4 regions of the Streptomyces sp. NPDC002853 genome follow, and region 3 is predicted to be linked to each of the others. Evidence: riboswitches for the same ligand, from Rfam matches in the RefSeq annotation. Region 3 holds a riboswitch; each other region holds the start of a gene.
What was found. A riboswitch is a leader RNA that binds a small molecule or an ion and turns the genes downstream of it on or off. The one in region 3 is predicted to bind cobalamin.

Region 1 (4,237 bases), on a different contig from region 3:
GATCATGTGCTGCTCGCCCGGGGACAGCTTCGCCAGGTCGGCGACGTCCGAGTGGAGGTCGACCTCCTCGACGGTCCAGGTGTTCTTGATCGCGTCCCGGTAGCGCTCGTAGAAGTCGGGGTAGCGCATGGGACGCAGGGTCAGCTCGAAGCCCGGGTCGAGGAGGTTCTTCTCGGCGTTGGTGGTGGAGCTCATTACTGGCAGGCCTCGCAGGACTCGGGGTTTTCCAGGGAGCAGGCGACGGCTTCTTCGGCCGTGGCCTGTGCGGGTACGGGGGCGGGAGCGGACTCGGCGGTGTTGCCGGCCGCCGCGCGGGCGATGCGGGTCGCCGGGCGCGAACGCAGGTAGTACGTGGTCTTGAGACCCTGCTGCCAGGCGTAGGCGTACATCGAGGAGAGCTTGCCGATGGTCGGCGTCTCCAGGAACAGGTTCAGGGACTGCGCCTGGTCCAGGAACGGCGTGCGCGCGGCGGCCATGTCGATCAGGCCGCGCTGCGGGATCTCCCACGCGGTGCGGTAGAGCTCGCGCACCTCCGCCGGGATCCAGCTGAAGCCCTGCACGGAGCCGCTGGACTCGCGCAGCGCCTCGCGGGTCTGCGCGTCCCAGACGCCGAGCCGTTTCAGCTCCTCCACCAAGTAGGCGTTGACCTGGAGGAACTCGCCGCTCAGCGTCTCGCGCTTGAAGAGGTTGGAGACCTGCGGCTCGATGCACTCGTACACGCCCGCGATGGACGCGATCGTGGCGGTCGGCGCGATGGCGAGCAGCAGCGAGTTGCGCATACCGGTCGTGGCGATACGTTCCCGCAGCGCGGCCCAGCGCTCCGGCCAGGTCAGCTCGACGCCGTAGTGGTCGGGGTGCAGGACGCCGCGTGCGGTGCGGGTCTTCTCCCAGGCCGGGAGCGGCCCGTTGCGTTCGGCGAGGTCGGCGGAGGCCTCGTAGGCGGCGAGCATGATCCGCTCGGCGATGCGCGTCGAGAGGGCGCGCGCGGCGGGGGAGTCGAAGGGCAGCTTCAGCTGGAAGAAGACGTCCTGGAGGCCCATCGCGCCGAGGCCCACGGGGCGCCACTTGGCGTTGGAGCGCCCGGCCTGCTCGGTCGGATAGAAGTTGATGTCGACCACGCGGTCGAGGAACGTGACGGCGGTGCGGACGGTCTCGTCGAGCCGCTCCCAGTCGATGTCACCGGCGGCCGTGTCCACGAAGGCGCCGAGGTTCACCGAACCCAGGTTGCAGACGGCCGTCTCGCCGTCGTCCGTCACCTCCAGGATCTCCGTGCAGAGGTTGGAGGAGTGGACGGTGTGGCCGGGCTCCGCCGTCTGGTTGGCGGTGCGGTTGGCGGCGTCCTTGAACGTCATCCAGCCGTTGCCGGTCTGCGCCAGGGTGCGCATCATGCGGCCGTACAGCTCGCGGGCCGGGATGGTCTTGCGGGCGAGCCCGGCGGCCTCGGCCTTGCGGTAGGCGGCGTCGAACTCGTCGCCCCACAGGTCGACGAGCTCGGGCACGTCGGCGGGCGAGAACAGCGACCAGTCCTGGTCGGCGGCGACCCGGCGCATGAACTCGTCCGGGATCCAGTGCGCGAGGTTGAGGTTGTGCGTGCGGCGCGCGTCCTCACCCGTGTTGTCGCGCAGCTCCAGGAACTCCTCGATGTCGGAGTGCCAGGTCTCCAGGTAGACCGCGGCGGCGCCCTTGCGGCGGCCGCCCTGGTTCACGGCGGCGACGGAGGCGTCCAGCGTCTTGAGGAACGGCACGATTCCGTTGGAGTGGCCGTTCGTGCCGCGGATCAGCGAACCGCGGGCACGGACGCGGGAGTACGAGAGGCCGATGCCGCCCGCGTGCTTGGAGAGGCGCGCGACCTGGTGGTAGCGGTCGTAGATGGAGTCCAGCTCGTCCAGCGGGGAGTCGAGGAGGTAGCAGGAGGACATCTGCGGGTGCCGGGTGCCGGAGTTGAAGAGCGTCGGCGAGGACGGCAGGTAGTCCAGGCGGCTCATCAGGCGGTACAGGGAGGCGACTTCGTCCGCCGAGCGCGTGCTCTCGTCCTCCGCCAGGCCGCTCGCGACGCGCAGCATGAAGTGCTGCGGGGTCTCGATGACGTGCCGGGTGATCGGGTGGCGAAGGAGGTAGCGGCTGTGCAGGGTGCGCAGGCCGAAGTAGCCGAAGCGGAAGTCGGCGCCGTCCTCCAGGGCGGCGTCCACGAGACCGTCGAGGCGCTCCGCGTGATCGGTGACGAACGCGGCGGTGCGGTCCGCGATCAGGCCCTCGCGGTGCCCGACGGCGACCGACTCGGAGAAGCTGCGCACGCCCTGCGACGCGGCCTCGTCACGGATGCTGAGGCTGAGGAGCCTGGCCGCCAGCTGCGAGTACGTCGGGTCCTCGGAGATGAGGCCGGCGGCGGCCTCGGTCGCCAGCTCCCGCAGTTCCGCCAGATCCGCGTTGGCCGAGCGGCCCCGCAGCGCGGCGGCGGCGACCCGGCCCGGGTCGGCGTCGGGGAGGTCGGCGGTGAGGTCGGTCAGGGTACGCAGCAGCGCGGTTCCTGGGCCGTCGGCGGTCTGCTGACCGTCGGTGGTCTGCGCTGACGCAGGTTCGGCTGGCGCGATGGTCACGTGGAGCACTCCCTCGCTCGGCTCAGGGCCTTGGGGAGGGGTGAGTGACACACGGGGGCCCACCCTTGGCAGGGCTGCGCTCCGCGTCCACCAGCCCATTCCACGAGGCCCGGACGTCGTCGGCACCCGGACCGGTCAGAACGGGTGCGCTGTCGACAGGTCTTCGGACTTGCGAGCACGACAAATGCGTACTCATACACCGTTGCGGGACAGTTCCGGACTTGCACCGGATTCCCCTGCGGCGACAGCGAGCACGAGCATACATCTTGTGCTGGCTCCGAACGTCAGCCCCATATCTTGTGTCGGGGCGGGTATCCCCTAGGGTGGCGGCCGAACTCATCGTCGAACAGGGGGAGACGGCGTGCGAGGGCGGGGCGTGGGCTGTGCGATGGCGTTGCTGATGCTCGTCGCCGGGTGCGGGGACGGCGGGGAGCAGCCCGTGAGGCATCCGGGGACCACGGCCGCCGGTGTCGACGGCGACGCCGGTCCCGGCAAAGTTTTCACGGACGCGGAGCTGATGGCGGCGCTGCTTCCGGCGAAGGCCGTGGGCCCGCGGGCCGAGGCGCTCGATGCCGCCACGGGGTCCTACGACCAGCATTACGGGGGCGGTGACTGGGGCACCTGCGAGTCCGGCGCGAAGGCGAGCAGGGAGCTCTCCGGGATGCGGGGGGCCAGTGCCGGCCAGGCCATTCGCGGCTTTCCCGGGGCGATGGCCGACAAGGGAGATCCCTTCGTGACCCAGAGCCTGGTCTCGATGCCGCACGCGCGGGCCGAACGCCACGTCGCGCTGCGCCGACAGCTCATCAAGGCGTGCCCCGCCGTCACCGTCGACACCGAGGCGGCCCCGGTCGAGGAGCATCACGTGGTCGAGGAGCTGGCGGACCTCGGTGACGAGGCGATCCTGGAGACCACGCGGCACGAGGGCGGCGACGAGTACGACGGAACCCCTTACTACAAGGCCGAGGTGCGCGTCGGCGGCGTGCTCGTCCTGGTGGATGCGGGCACCGACAAGGACCTGACGCTCTCCTCGGCGACCAAGGCGGCGGCGCGGGTCCGGACGCAGCTCTACAAGTCCCCGTGAGGCCGCGGGCACGACAACGGGCCGCCGGATGACTCCGGCGGCCCGCGTCACGCACGTACAGAAGGGGCTCAGTGCCCGCCCGGCGCTCCCGCCGTGGCCGGCGGCAGCTCCTCCACGACACCCGGGTCGCCCGCGTCCGCCGTGTAGTCGCCGGGAGACGTCTCGTCGATGCCGTCAGGGGCCTTCATGGCGCGCAGGACGAAGGTCATGACCACGGTGACCACCACGTTCAGGACGAACGCCGTGAGGCCGATGTAGCCGATCTCGCCGATGCCCGGGATCTCGTCGGACGAGCCGCCGAAGTGCTTCTGCGTCGGCGAGGCGACGCCGTACGCGGCGGCCGTCCCGTAGACCATGCCGACCGCCCAGCCCGCGAGCAGCGCCCAGCGGTGGAACCACCGCGTGAACAGGCCGCCGACGAGCGCGGGCATGGTCTGCAGGATCCAGATGCCGCCCAGGAGCTGGAAGTTGATCGCGACCGTCTTGTCCATGGTGAGGACGAAGGCGAGCGCGCCGACCTTCACCAGGAGCGAGACCAGCTTGGAGACCTTGGTCTCCT
Region 2 (4,237 bases), on a different contig from region 3:
GGACTCGAGCGACGCCGTGATGGATCTCGTACCCCTCGACGGGTTCACCGAGTGCCTCGCCCACCGGGCGCGCGAGGGTCTTCTCGCGCGCGAACCGCACGCGCACGGGCAGCAGCCCGAGCCCGTCCACGGCCCCCGCACGCGACTCGACGTCGTCCTCGATGTGCTCGCCGAGCACCTGGAAGCCGCCACAGATCCCGAGCACGGGCCGCCCCTCGGCGGCCCGGCACGCGATGGCGTCGGCGAGACCGCGCTCACGCAGCCACTCCAGGGCGCGCACGGTGCCGCGCGTCCCCGGCACGACCACGAGATCGGCGTCGACGAGTTCCTCGGCCCGGTCCACGAACCGCACGACGACGCCGGGTTCGGCGGCCAGCGCGTCGACGTCCGTGAAGTTCGACATCAGCGGCAGGGCACAGACGGCGACCCGCAGCACGTCATCGCCGACCGGGGGAGCGACGGCCGACTCCCGCACGGCACCCCGCAGGGACACCCGGAGCCCGTCCTCCTCGTCGATGCCGAGGCCGTGCTGGAACGGCAGCACACCGAACGTGCGCCGCCCGGTGAGCCCATGGAGCATGTCGAGCCCGGGTTCGAGCAGCGAGACATCGCCCCGGAACTTGTTCACGAGATACCCGGCGACCAGCTCCTGGTCCTCGGCACTCAGCAGCGCCGTCGTCCCGAAGAAGGAGGCGAAGACGCCCCCGCGGTCGATGTCTCCCACCACGACCACGGGGAAGCGGGCGGCCCGCGCGATCCCCATGTTCACGATGTCCGTACGCCGCAGATTGATCTCGGCGGGACTGCCCGCGCCTTCGCAGATCACGGCGTCATAGCTGCCCCGAAGTTCCTCCAGGCATCCCACGACGGTGGAGAGCAACGCTTCCTGCCGCCCACCGTGGTAGCCCCGCGCGCTCATCTCGCCCACCGGCTTGCCCATGAGGACGACCTGGCTGCTGCGGTCGCTGCCCGGCTTGAGAAGGACCGGATTCATCAGCGCGGTCGGCTCGACCATGGCGGCCTGCGCCTGCATGGCCTGGGCGCGCCCGATCTCGGCACCCTCGCGGGTGACGAAGGAGTTGAGGGACATGTTCTGCGCCTTGAAGGGCGCGACGGAGACACCCTTGCGGGCCAGCCACCGGCAGATACCGGCGGTGACGACGCTCTTGCCCGCGTCGGACGTGGTTCCCGCGACGAGGAGTCCACCACTCATGAGGCCCTGCCTTTCCGTAGCGTGCTCACGGCGGCCGCGACGCCCAGCGCAAGCAGCCCGACCCGCCGTGACAGCCGCACGGCCCGCTCGATGTCGGCGACTTCCACACCCCGCCCGCCGCCGTTGAGGACCGGCCGGTGCTCCACGCGTCCCGCGTACGAGAGCGTCCCCCCGAGCCGTACGCCCAACGCCCCCGCGAAGGCGGCCTCGACGGGCCCGGCGTTGGGGCTCGGATGCTTGGCGGCGTCCTGGCGCCAGGCACGCGCCGCACCGCGCGGGGCGTCCCCGGCGACGGCCGCGAGCACGGCGGTGAGCCGCGCCCCCGGCCAGCCCATGACGTCGTCGAGGCGCGCCGAAGCCCACCCGTAGCGCCGGTACTTCGTGGACTTGTGCCCGACCATGGCGTCGAGCGTGTTGACGGCGCGGAAGGCGACGAGACCGGGCACCCCGCCGATGGCGCCCCACACAAGGGCCCCCACCACGGCGTCGGACGTGTTCTCGGCGACGGACTCGACCACGGCACGCGCGATGCCGTCGGCGTCGAGGGCCTGCGGGTCCCGGCCGCACAGATGCGGCAGCCGTTCCCGGGCCACCTCGATGTCCCCGGCGGTCAGCGCCCCGCCCACGGCCCGCGCCTCACGTCCGAGGGAGGTCCCGCCGAGCACGGCCCAGGTCGTGGCGGCGGTCAGCGCGACGGATGCGGCACGTGAGTCACGTACGAGGGAAGAGGCCAGGGCGGCGGCACCGGCAGCGCCTCCGGCGCACACCACGGCATGCAGGGCGCCCCACCCGCGGTGGTCACGCCACAAGACACGCTCGACGGCACCGGCGGCCCGCCCGAACACGGCGACCGGGTGCCCGCGGCGAGGATCGCCGAGGAACAGATCACCGAGAAGGCCGGCGGCGGCGCCGTACGCGAAGTCGCGATCGGCACGCATGGCTTCAGCCGGTCGTTGTGCCGAGAAGTGAGCTCACGCTCGGGAACTGGTCCGGCAACGGGCGGCCGCGCATGGCGATATGTCCTCACTCAGGGTGTCCGCGCCCTGGTTCGACGTGATCGGCGGCGAGAGTTCCTGGCTTCCGAGGAGTCAGCTCCTCGATGACAGTGGCGGGACCGCGCCGGATTCGCACCGGCTTCCTCTCCTGCTGCCGTATTGGCTCCGGCAGTCCACCACGCCCCGCGAAGGCCCGTCAACTCGCCGTTGACCTGCGACGGGAGAGTGTGCGGAGGCCCACATACGAAGGTGGGGTGCGGGACGCAGACGCGTCCCGCACCCCACCGATAACTCCGGTCGTCGGGCGGCGTGGTCGTCAGGCGACGATCAGATAGATCCCGTACGCCACGGCCGCCGCGCAGAGCGCGAAGCACACGTACGCGCCCGTGCGTGCCGCCGCCGCGCCGCCGCCCGCGGCCGAGGAGGCGCCGGACGTGGCCGCCTCGTGCTTGGAGAGGCCGACGATGCCGAGGGTGAACAGGCCCACCAGGGCCACCGTCACCGCGAGGCTGACTCCGAAGACGGAGCCGAGAGCTGCCCAGTCGATGTCCATGCTGACTTGTCCTTACACCGTGGCGGGCCGGGCGGGGTCCGCCACGGTGCCGGTCGGGGCCGCGATGGTGGCCTTGACGAAATCGACGTCCGCGCTCGCCACGGCCGACCCGGTGGGGGGCGGTGTGACGGCGGCCATCGCGGTGGTCACGACGCCCGCGGGCTCGTCGACGGAGGAGCCGCCGATCTCGTCGTCGGCGACGTTCGTGTGGTCGACGGCGTTGCGCCGGGAGAGCACCCAGATCACGGCCGAGCCGGCCACCAGCAGCGCGGCGGTCACCGCGACGCCCCAGGGGCCCTGCTTGGTGAGGAACTCCGCGCCCGCGCCGACCAGACCGGCGGCCGGCAGCGTCAGGCCCCAGGCGATGAACATCCGGCTCGCCGTGGACCAGCGGACGACGCCGCCCTTGCGGCCGAGGCCCGCGCCCATCACGGCGCCGGAGCAGGACTGGGTGGTGGAGAGCGAGAAGCCCAGGTGCGAGGAGGCCAGGATGACCGTCGCGGCGCTGGTCTGGGCGGCGAAGCCCTGCTGCGGCTGGAGGTCGGTGAGGCCCTTGCCCATGGTGCGGATGATGCGCCAGCCGCCGAGGTAGGTGCCGAGCGCGATGGCGACACCGGCCGAGACGATGACCCACATCGGGGGGTTGGCGCCGGGGTTCAGGACGCCGCCGGTGACCAGGGCGAGCGTGATGATGCCCATGGTCTTCTGCGCGTCGTTCGTGCCGTGGGCCAGCGAGACGAGGCCCGCGGAGGCGATCTGGCCCACGCGGTAGCCCTTGGCGGTGGCCTTGGTCTCGGTGTTGCGCCCGATGCGGTACGTCAGGCGTGTGGCCAGCGTCGCGGCGAGACCGGCCACGAGGGGCGCGGCGATCGCGGGGAGCAGGATCTTGGTGACGACGGTGCCGCCGTCGATCGACGACCAGCCCATCGACATGACCGCGGCGCCGATCAGGCCGCCGAAGAGTGCGTGGGAGGAACTGGAGGGCAGGCCCACCAGCCAGGTCAGCAGATTCCAGAGGATCGCGCCGACCAGCGCCGCGAAGATCACCTCTGTCTTCAGTCCGTCCTCGTTGACGATCCCTCCGGAGATCGTCTTGGCGACCTCGACGGAGAGGAAAGCGCCGACGAGATTCAGCACGGCGGACATGGCCACCGCCGTCTTGGGCTTGAGAGCGCCAGTCGAGATGGTGGTCGCCATCGCGTTGGCCGTGTCGTGGAAACCGTTCGTGAAGTCGAACACGAGAGCGGTAACGATCACGATCCCGAGGAGAAGCGTGATGTGTTCCATTTACCCAGGCTTCTGTTGGACGTCAGTGGCAAGTGGAACGTAGGCAAGCAGAGTGAACGGAAAGTGAACTGGGTCGGGCTGTGCGGTGACCCAATCCGGGGCACCGCCACTCCGGTTCCTTTCGGGATCTGCCGGAGATCGCCCGGCGCGGCGCCCGGAGGCCCGCAATCAGGGCCTTCCGGGGTACCC
Region 3 (4,237 bases):
GATGCGGGGCCTCCACGCCGACGCGGGCTATCTGCTCTACCGCCTCGGCCTGCGCTCGGGCCAGCTCTTCAACGCGGTGCTCCAGAGATCCGGCCTACGCCTGCGCCACTACGCGCTGCTGCGCCACCTCGCCACCGTGGAGGGCGCGGCGCAGCGCGAGCTGAGCCAGGAGCTCGGGTACGACCCCAGCGCGATCGTCGGCCTGGTCGACGACCTGGAACACCTCGGCTTCGTCGAACGCCGCCCCGCCCCCGACGACCGCCGCCGCCGCATCGTCGCCCTCGCGCCTGCGGGCCACGACTTCCTGCGGGACTCCGACGAGGTGGCGCGGGGGGTCACCGATGAGCTTCTGGCGCCGCTTGGTTCCCAGGAGCGGGAGACCTTGCATGTGTTGTTGTCCAGGGTGGCTCATACGGGTGGGGGCTGAGGGCGATGGTGCGGCGCCTCTGCGCGCGGCAACGGCGTGCGCCGTCGCAAGCACATGCTTCATGACGGAGCAGGGGCGGCCATCGGGCCTCCGTACGTGGCCGCCCCGTCCATGGTCTGCGGTCAGGAGCCCGAGGGCAGTTCCGCCCTCACCTCCCGTGCCGCCGCGACCAGGTTCTCCAGGGACGCCTTGGTCTCGGGCCAGCCTCGGGTCTTGAGGCCGCAGTCCGGGTTCACCCACAGGCGGTCGGCGGGGATGGCCTCAAGTCCCTTGCGCAGCAGAGCCGCTGCTTCCTCGGTGCTCGGCACACGGGGGGAATGGATGTCGTAGACGCCGGGCCCCGCCTCACGCGGGTATCCGTGCGCGGCCAGTTCGCGTGCTACCTGCATGTGTGAGCGGGCCGCCTCCAGGCTGATGACGTCGGCGTCGAGGTCGTCGATGGCCTGGACGATGTCGCCGAATTCGGCGTAGCACATGTGCGTGTGGATCTGCGTGTCCGGTCGTACGCCGCTGGTGGTGAGACGGAAGGATTCCGTGGCCCACTCCAGGTACGCGGCGTGCTCGGCGGTGCGCAGCGGCAGCGTCTCGCGCAGGGCGGGCTCGTCCACCTGGATGACCGAAGTCCCCGCGGCCTCCAGGTCGTCGACTTCGTCGCGCAGGGCCAGGGCGACCTGGCGCGCGGTGTCGCCAAGCGGCTGGTCGTCGCGGACGAAGGACCAGGCAAGCATGGTGACAGGGCCCGTGAGCATGCCCTTCACGGGGCGGTCGGTGAGGGAGTTGGCGTACGACGTCCAGCGCACCGTCATCGGTTCGGGCCGTGAGATGTCGCCCGCGAGGACTGGCGGGCGTACGTAGCGGGTGCCGTACGACTGGACCCAGCCGTGCTGCGTGGCGAGGTAGCCCGTGAGCTGTTCGGCGAAGTACTGCACCATGTCGTTGCGTTCGGGCTCGCCGTGCACCAGGACATCGATGCCCGCCTTCTCCTGGAAGGCGAGGACCCCGCGGATCTCCGAACGGATGCGCTCCTCGTAGCCGTCCGTGTCGATGCGGCCCGCCCGCAAGTCCGCGCGCGCGGTGCGCAGTTCGGTGGTCTGCGGGAAGGAACCGATGGTGGTCGTGGGCAGTTGTGGCAGGCCCAGACGGGACCGCTGGGCCGCCGCGCGCTCCGGATAGGCGTGTACGCGGCGGGCGTCGGCGTCCGTGACGGCGGCGGCACGGGCGCGTACCGCCGGGTCGTGGGTGAGGGCCGAACGCGAGCGGGACGCCAGGTCGGCACGGTTGGCGGCCAGTTCGGCCGTGATGGTGTCCGTCCCCTGGGCCAGGGCGCGCGCCAGCGTGGCGATCTCGGTGGCCTTCTGGTGGGCGAAGGCCAGCCAGCGGGCCACCTGCGGGTCGATGTCCCGTTCGGCGGTGGCGTCCAGCGGGACGTGCAGCAGGGAGCAGGACGCGGAGACGTCGACCCGGTCGGCGAGGCCCAGGAGCGTGCCCAGGGTGGCCAGGGACTTCTCCAGGTCGTTGATCCAGATGTTGCGGCCGTTGACGACACCCGCGACAAGGCGCTTGCCGGGCAGTCCGCCGACGGCGGCGAGATCCTGCAACTGGCCGGCGGCGGCCTCCGTGAAGTCCAGGGCGAGCCCCTCGACCGGCGCCTTGGCCAGCACGGGCAGGGCCTCGCCGAGCCTGCCGAAGTAGGAGGCGACAAGGAGTTGCGGCCGGTCGGCGAGCGCTCCGAGGTCGCGGTAGGCGCGGGCGGCGGCATTGAGCTCCGCCGGGGTGCGGTCCTGGACCAGGGCCGGCTCGTCGAGCTGCACCCACTCGGCGCCCGCGGCGCGCAGGTCGGCGAGGACCTCCGCGTAGACGGGCAGCAGGCGGTCGAGGAGGGTGAGCGGATCGAAGTCGGCGGCCACGCCGGGCGCGGGCTTGGCGAGCAGCAGATAGGTCACCGGGCCGACAAGGACCGGGCGTGCCGCGAGGCCGAGCGCCACGGCCTCCTCGAGCTCGGCGACCTGCTTGGCCGAGTCGGCGGCGAATACGGTGTCGGGGCCCAGCTCCGGCACCAGGTAGTGGTAGTTGGTGTCGAACCACTTGGTCATCTCCAGCGGCGCCACGTCCTGGGTGCCGCGGGCCATCGCGAAATAGCCGTCGAGGGAGTCGGTGTCGACGGCCTCGCGGTGCCGCCGGGGGACGGCGCCGACCATGATGCTGGTGTCCAGGACGTGGTCGTAGTACGAGAAGTCGCCGGTCGGCACTTCGTGGATGCCGGCGTCGGCCAGGTGCCGCCAGGTGGAACGGCGCAGCCGCGCCGCGGTCTCCCGCAGGGCGTCGGCGCTGACGCGGCCCTTCCAATAGCCCTCGACGGCCTTCTTCAGTTCCCGGTCGGGGCCCTGGCGGGGGTAGCCGTACACGGTGGCTCGTGCTGCCGCGGCTGCGGACTTCGCTGTCACGGAAATCTCCTTCGCGAGATGACTCCTGAGAATCCCGGGGACGGGACACGGACGCGAAGGGATGACGGACCGGGCGGACGGACGCGCGCCACCGGCGCGGTGCCCCACCTGATCTGTACGCCGACCCGCCCACGAGGTCACCGGGATGTCCGCACGTGAGGGATCACATGCGGGCAACGGGCAGGTCTTCGGACTCGCGGGCACATCTGCCGGGGCAGACACCTACTGGCCGTCGCTTCCCGGATCCGCTGGACCCAGTGCGTATGACGGCGGTCGTTCCCACTCACCGCTGCGGGGCAGTCCCGGATTCCCACCGGGTTCCCTCTTGCGACGCCTCTGCCTGGCGGACAGGGCGAACCAGCTGCACGGATCAGGCTAGAGGGTGGTCGGGCCTCATGGGCGGTACTGATCACATTCCGGACCGTGAGGTGAGACACGGAGGGACACGGAGGAACACGGCCCTGCGGTCGTCGTCTTTGTCGGGGGCGGGGCGTACGCCGGGCGCACACGAGCCGATGGGCAGGGGCTGACCAGGGGCGTACGCCCAGGTCATGTGCGCTCGCGCGTGCCACAAGCGGTGTGGTCCCGCAAGTTGTCAGGTCACTTGATTCCGCACTAGGGTCACCACGCCTTGGTGCTCGGGAAATCGGTGTGATGCCGGTGCGGCCCTCGCCACTGTGATCGGGAAGTCCGGCTCCAGCCCTCGCGGCAGCCACTGGGCGCAACACGCGCCCGGGAAGGCGGAGTCCGGTCGGTACGACCCGTCAGCCAGGAGACCGGCCAAGGCGCGTTGTCCATCCACGAGGTGCTGGAGAGGGTCTGCTTAGCCATGCACATAGCCGAGGGTTTCCTCCCGCCGGCGCACGCGATCGCCTGGGGCGTAGCGTCCGCGCCGTTCGTCGTCCACGGAGTCCGCTCCCTCACCCGTGAGGTCAAGGAACACCCGGAGAGCACACTGCTCCTGGGTGCCTCCGGAGCGTTCACCTTTGTCCTTTCCGCGCTGAAGATCCCGTCCGTCACGGGCAGTTGCTCGCATCCGACGGGAACCGGGCTCGGCGCGATCCTGTTCCGGCCGCCGATCATGGCGGTGCTCGGCACCATCACGCTGCTGTTCCAGGCGCTGCTGCTCGCCCATGGCGGGCTCACCACGCTGGGCGCCAACGTGTTCTCCATGGCGATCGTCGGGCCATGGGCCGGGTACGCCGTCTACCGGCTCCTGAAGCGGTACGACGTGCCGCTCATGGTCGCCGTGTTCTTCGGCGCGTTCGTCGCCGACCTGTCCACGTACTGCGTCACCAGCGTCCAGCTCGCGCTGGCATTTCCGGACCCCAGCAGCGGATTCATCGGCGCCCTGGGCAAGTTCGGC
Region 4 (4,237 bases), on a different contig from region 3:
CTGGTGACCTCGCCGGTCTTGCGGTTCTTGAGCTGCAGGCCGACGCCGATGACGTTCTCGGGCTTCACGGCGTAGCCGTACCTGGGGTCGGAGAGGACCATGCGCACCAGGTCCTCGCTGGCCGCGCTGACGACGTAGACCTCGATGCCGTGCCGCCGCAGCGACTTGTGGAGCTCCTGCATGCCGGTGAAGAACTCGGGCGGCTTCACCTCGGTCTTCGTCAGCTTCCCGTCCTCGTAGTACTCGGCGGGGATCGGCTCGTCGCGGGCGAGGAGTTCGTCGACGTACCCCTTGAGCTCCTTCAGCGTGAAGCCGGAGAAGATCTGCGCGACCCACGGGTAGCAGACCTGGTCGTCGACCTCGCAGAGCCTGTTGTAGTAGCTGTAGAGGCTCTCCTTGTGCTTCGCCGTGTCCTTGAAGGGGATGAGCTTCAGCGACGGGTCCATCGACTTGCGGGTCAGCACCCCCTTCATCTCCAGGAAGGGCAGGAGGGACTCCTCCAGGTCGTTGCGGTACGTCGTGTTGTCCGCGTCGAAGACGGCGTACGCGCCCTTGTCCTCGTTCTTCGCGATGACCTTGCCCAGCTTCTTCGCGACCGGCTTCGGCCAGTGCTTCAGCTCGGACGTCGCGGCCTTCGCCGCCCTCGCCGTCGTCGCGGAGGCGTCCGCGGCCGTCGCGTCCTTGCTCGGCCAGAGCGCCGTCCCCGCGAGAACGGCCGCGGTGAGCGCGCCCGCCGTGCCGATGACGGCCAGCTTGCCCTTTGCCTTTGATGCCATGGTTCCGTGCCCCCTGAGAGCGGTCTGCGCCCCGTCCGGAGCGGCGGGTCATCGTATGGGGTCGCACCACGGATTCCCATGATCGACATCACCGGACGGAACGGGCATGGGACCTCCGTACGGGGGTAGGGGAGACGGACGCCCACCGCGCTTTCGGGCCTGCTCCGGAGCGGCGCCCAGCGCATACTGGAAGGCATGGAGAGCGCCTCCCGGGAGTTCGTGCGGGCCGCCCCACGGCTCGACGGCATGGTGGTGTCCGCCGTCGGCTACCGCACGCGGGGCGAGATGCGCGGCCTGCACCGCGGCCTGCCGTCCCCGTACCTGACGCTGATCTTCTCCCTCGACGGCCCCGTCGTCACCGGCGCCACCCCCGAGCAGGCCGGCACCCGCGACGCCGTCCGCACGGACATCGTCCTCGGCGGCCTCCACCAGTCCCCGGCGTACGTCGTGCGGCCCGAGCACGAGGCGGGCATCCAGCTCGCCGTGCACCCGCTGGCCGCCCGCGCCCTGTTCGGCCTGCCGGCGGCGGAACTCGCCGGTGAGCTGGTGACGCCCGGCGCGGAGGTGATGGGGCGCCGCGCCGCCGAGCTGCGGGAGCTGCTGTGCGAGCAGGGCGGCTGGGAACAGCGGTTCGCCTCCCTGTCCGCCTACTTGAGGCAGCGCGCGGCCACCGACACCTCCGGCGGCTCCGTACGCCCCGAGGTCGGCGAGGCCTGGGCCTGGCTGGCCCGGCACCAGGGGGTGGGCACCCTGCGCGGGCTCTCCCGGCACGTCGCCCTCAGCGAACGCCGCCTCACCACCCTCTTCCGCGCCGAGACGGGCCTGAGCCCCAAGCAGGCAGGACGCCTGATGCGCTTCCAGCGCGCGCGGAACGCCGTCGTGCGCCCCGTCGCGGCGGGCGCGGCCCCCGACCTGGCCCGCGTCGCCGCGGAGTGCGGTTACTACGACCACTCCCACCTGGTGCGGGACTTCCGGCAGTACACCGGCGCGAGCCCCAGCGCCTGGCTGGCCGAAGAGTGCCGGAATATCCAAGCCGGGAGCCATGCCGGGGGCGAAGAGTAGGAGCCATGAACACCACCGAGAATCAGCAGAAGCAGCCCGGGACCGCCCCCGGCGGGCGCGCTCCCAGCGTCTGGCCGACCCTCCAGGCGAACGACGCCCCCGCCCTGATCGATTTCCTGGTCGGCACCGTCGGTTTCCTGCGCACCGTCGTCTACGAGGACGGCGGCAGCGTGGCCCACGCCGAGCTCGACTGGCCCGAGGGCGGAGCGATCATGCTCGGCTCGTACGACGACGGCGCCGGGGACTGGTGCCTGAAGCCGGGCACCTTCGGCACGTACGTCGTCACCGACCGGGTGGACGACCTCCACCAGCGGCTCAGCACCGCGGGCGTCGAGATCATCCGTGAGATCGAGGACAAGCCGTACGGCAGCCGGGAGTTCGCCATCGCCGACCCCGAGGGCAACAAATGGTCCTTCGGCACCTACCGCGGCGCACTGAGGCCCCAGCAGCCGTCCTGACCTCGCGTGATAGCTTGCGCACGCCAGTCAACCCACACCAGGGCCAGGGAATCCGGTGCGAATCCGGAACTGACGCGCAGCGGTGAGGGGGAACGGGCGGGGCCACGGCCACTGGGCGTCCACGGACGCCTGGGAAGGCGCCCCGCCCGGCCGATCCCCGAGTCCGAAGACCTGCTGGCACCTTCGTCCGCGCACCGGGCGGCGGAGGTGACGAAGCAGGCCAGGCTCCGCGTATGAGCCGTGAGACTCAAGGGATCTCGTGTCCTCCACCGCCCGTCGTGTACGTACGTCTGTTCTCCTCGCCACGGCCCTGGCCGTCACCCTGACCTCCTGCGGCGGTTCATCGGGAACCCCCGGCACGTCCACCGCGGACGACAAGGCCGCCGGTTACCCGCTGACCCTCACCTCCTGCGGCGAGAAGGCGGAGATCAAGGCGCCGCCGCGGCGAGCGGTCTCCCTCGACCAGGGCTCCACGGAGATCCTGCTCTCCCTCGGCCTCGCGGACCGCATGGCCGGCACCGGCACCTGGACGGACCCGGTGCTCAAGGGCCTGGAGAAGGACAACGCCAAGGTCGACCGGCTCGCCGACAGCTACCCCTCCTTCGAGAAGGTCCTCGCCCAGGAACCGGACCTCGTCACCGCCTCCTTCCTGGCGACGGTCAGCAAGGGCGGGGTCGCCGACCGCGCCAAGTTCGCCGAACTCGGCGTACCCGCCTATGTCTCGCCCTCCGACTGCGCGGGCAAGGACAACAGCGGCGACGGCGACGGCAAGCGCGTCAAGACGCTGACCATGGACACCGTCTACGGCGAAGTGCGCGACCTGGCCAGGGCCTTCGGGGTCGAGAAGCGCGGCGAACGCCTGATCGCGGAACTCAAGGGCCGGGTGGCGAAGGCCACGAAGACCGTCAAGAACGCTTCCGCGTCCGGCACTTCGCTCCTCTACTGGTTCGCCAACTCCGACGCCCCCTACATCGCGGGCTGCTGCGGGGCACCGGGCATCATCACGCGCGAACTGGGCGTGCAGAACGTCTTCGACGACACCCGCGAGGAGTGGCCCCAGATCAACTGGGAGACGGTGGCGGACCGGGACCCGGACGTCCTGGTGATCGGCGACCTCACCCGCAAGTCGCAGACGGCCGAGAGCGCGAAGAAGAAGATCGAGTTCCTGGAGTCCAACCCGGTCACCAAGAACCTGACCGCCGTGAAGAAGAAGCGGTACGTACTGCTGAGCGGCCAGGCCATGAACCCGACGATCCGCACGGTGGACGGCATCGAACAAGTCGCGGCCGCATTGCGCCAGTTCGGCCTCGACAAGTGAGGAAGGCCGCCCAGGGCCGCCTACGTTCCGCCCTGCTCTGGACGGCGGGCCTCGCCGCCCTCGCCCTCTCCGTGGCGCTGGCCGTCACCATCGGCCCCGCCGACATCTCCGTCCCCGACGTGTGGTCGGCGGTCGCGGCGCACCTCGGCTGGGGAGAGGCGAAGCTGACACCCATCCGGGACGGCATCGTCTGGAACCTGCGCATGCCGCGCACGCTCCTCGCGGCGGTCTGCGGCGCGGGCCTCGCGGTCTGCGGAACAGTCCTCCAGTCCCTCCTGCGCAACCCGCTCGCCGACCCCTTCGTGCTCGGCGTCTCCTCGGGGGCGTCCACGGGTGCCGTCGCGATCGTCGTCCTGGGGGTCGGCGGGGGAGTGGTGTCGGTCTCGGCGGGCGCCTTCGCCGGAGCCCTCGTCTCCTTCGCGCTCGTGCTGCTGCTCAGCCACACCCTGGGCGCGAGCGCCGACAGGGTGGTGCTCTCCGGGGTGGCGGCGATGCAGCTCTTCTCCTCGCTCACCTCGTTCGTGATCCTGACGTCGGGCGACGCGGAGACGACGCGGAGCGTCCTGTTCTGGCTGCTCGGCTCGTTGAGCGGGGTGGGCTGGACGGACGTCTCGCTGTGCGCG

Region 1: it holds a riboswitch for cobalamin, as region 3 does, so the genes downstream of both, ACWD02_RS08880 (ribonucleoside-diphosphate reductase subunit alpha) here and metE (5-methyltetrahydropteroyltriglutamate--homocysteine S-methyltransferase) in region 3, are expected to answer to the same signal.
Region 2: it holds a riboswitch for cobalamin, as region 3 does, so the genes downstream of both, ACWD02_RS29145 (cobalamin biosynthesis protein) here and metE (5-methyltetrahydropteroyltriglutamate--homocysteine S-methyltransferase) in region 3, are expected to answer to the same signal.
Region 4: it holds a riboswitch for cobalamin, as region 3 does, so the genes downstream of both, ACWD02_RS00575 (ABC transporter substrate-binding protein) here and metE (5-methyltetrahydropteroyltriglutamate--homocysteine S-methyltransferase) in region 3, are expected to answer to the same signal.

What each region holds. Positions count from the first base shown of each region.
Region 1 is NZ_JBSFUS010000003.1:213,308-217,544, reverse strand. Features, by position in the region: gene ACWD02_RS08885 (ribonucleotide-diphosphate reductase subunit beta) at 1-195, opposite strand, end outside; gene ACWD02_RS08880 (ribonucleoside-diphosphate reductase subunit alpha) at 195-2,597, opposite strand; cobalamin riboswitch at 2,735-2,858, opposite strand; gene ACWD02_RS08875 (hypothetical protein) at 3,037-3,678, shown strand; gene mctP (monocarboxylate uptake permease MctP) at 3,747-4,237, opposite strand, start outside.
Region 2 is NZ_JBSFUS010000011.1:59,167-63,403, reverse strand. Features, by position in the region: gene ACWD02_RS29150 (cobyric acid synthase) at 1-1,213, opposite strand, end outside; gene ACWD02_RS29145 (cobalamin biosynthesis protein) at 1,210-2,151, opposite strand; cobalamin riboswitch at 2,259-2,401, opposite strand; gene ACWD02_RS29140 (hypothetical protein) at 2,525-2,761, opposite strand; gene ACWD02_RS29135 (anion permease) at 2,774-4,048, opposite strand.
Region 3 is NZ_JBSFUS010000004.1:510,230-514,466, reverse strand. Features, by position in the region: gene ACWD02_RS13625 (MarR family winged helix-turn-helix transcriptional regulator) at 1-427, shown strand, start outside; gene metE (5-methyltetrahydropteroyltriglutamate--homocysteine S-methyltransferase) at 550-2,871, opposite strand; cobalamin riboswitch at 3,034-3,248, opposite strand; cobalamin riboswitch at 3,487-3,670, shown strand; gene ACWD02_RS13615 (energy-coupling factor ABC transporter permease) at 3,701-4,237, shown strand, end outside.
Region 4 is NZ_JBSFUS010000001.1:121,333-125,569, reverse strand. Features, by position in the region: gene ACWD02_RS00590 (haloacid dehalogenase-like hydrolase) at 1-776, opposite strand, end outside; gene ACWD02_RS00585 (helix-turn-helix domain-containing protein) at 972-1,838, shown strand; gene ACWD02_RS00580 (VOC family protein) at 1,844-2,296, shown strand; cobalamin riboswitch at 2,304-2,489, shown strand; gene ACWD02_RS00575 (ABC transporter substrate-binding protein) at 2,556-3,614, shown strand; gene ACWD02_RS00570 (FecCD family ABC transporter permease) at 3,611-4,237, shown strand, end outside.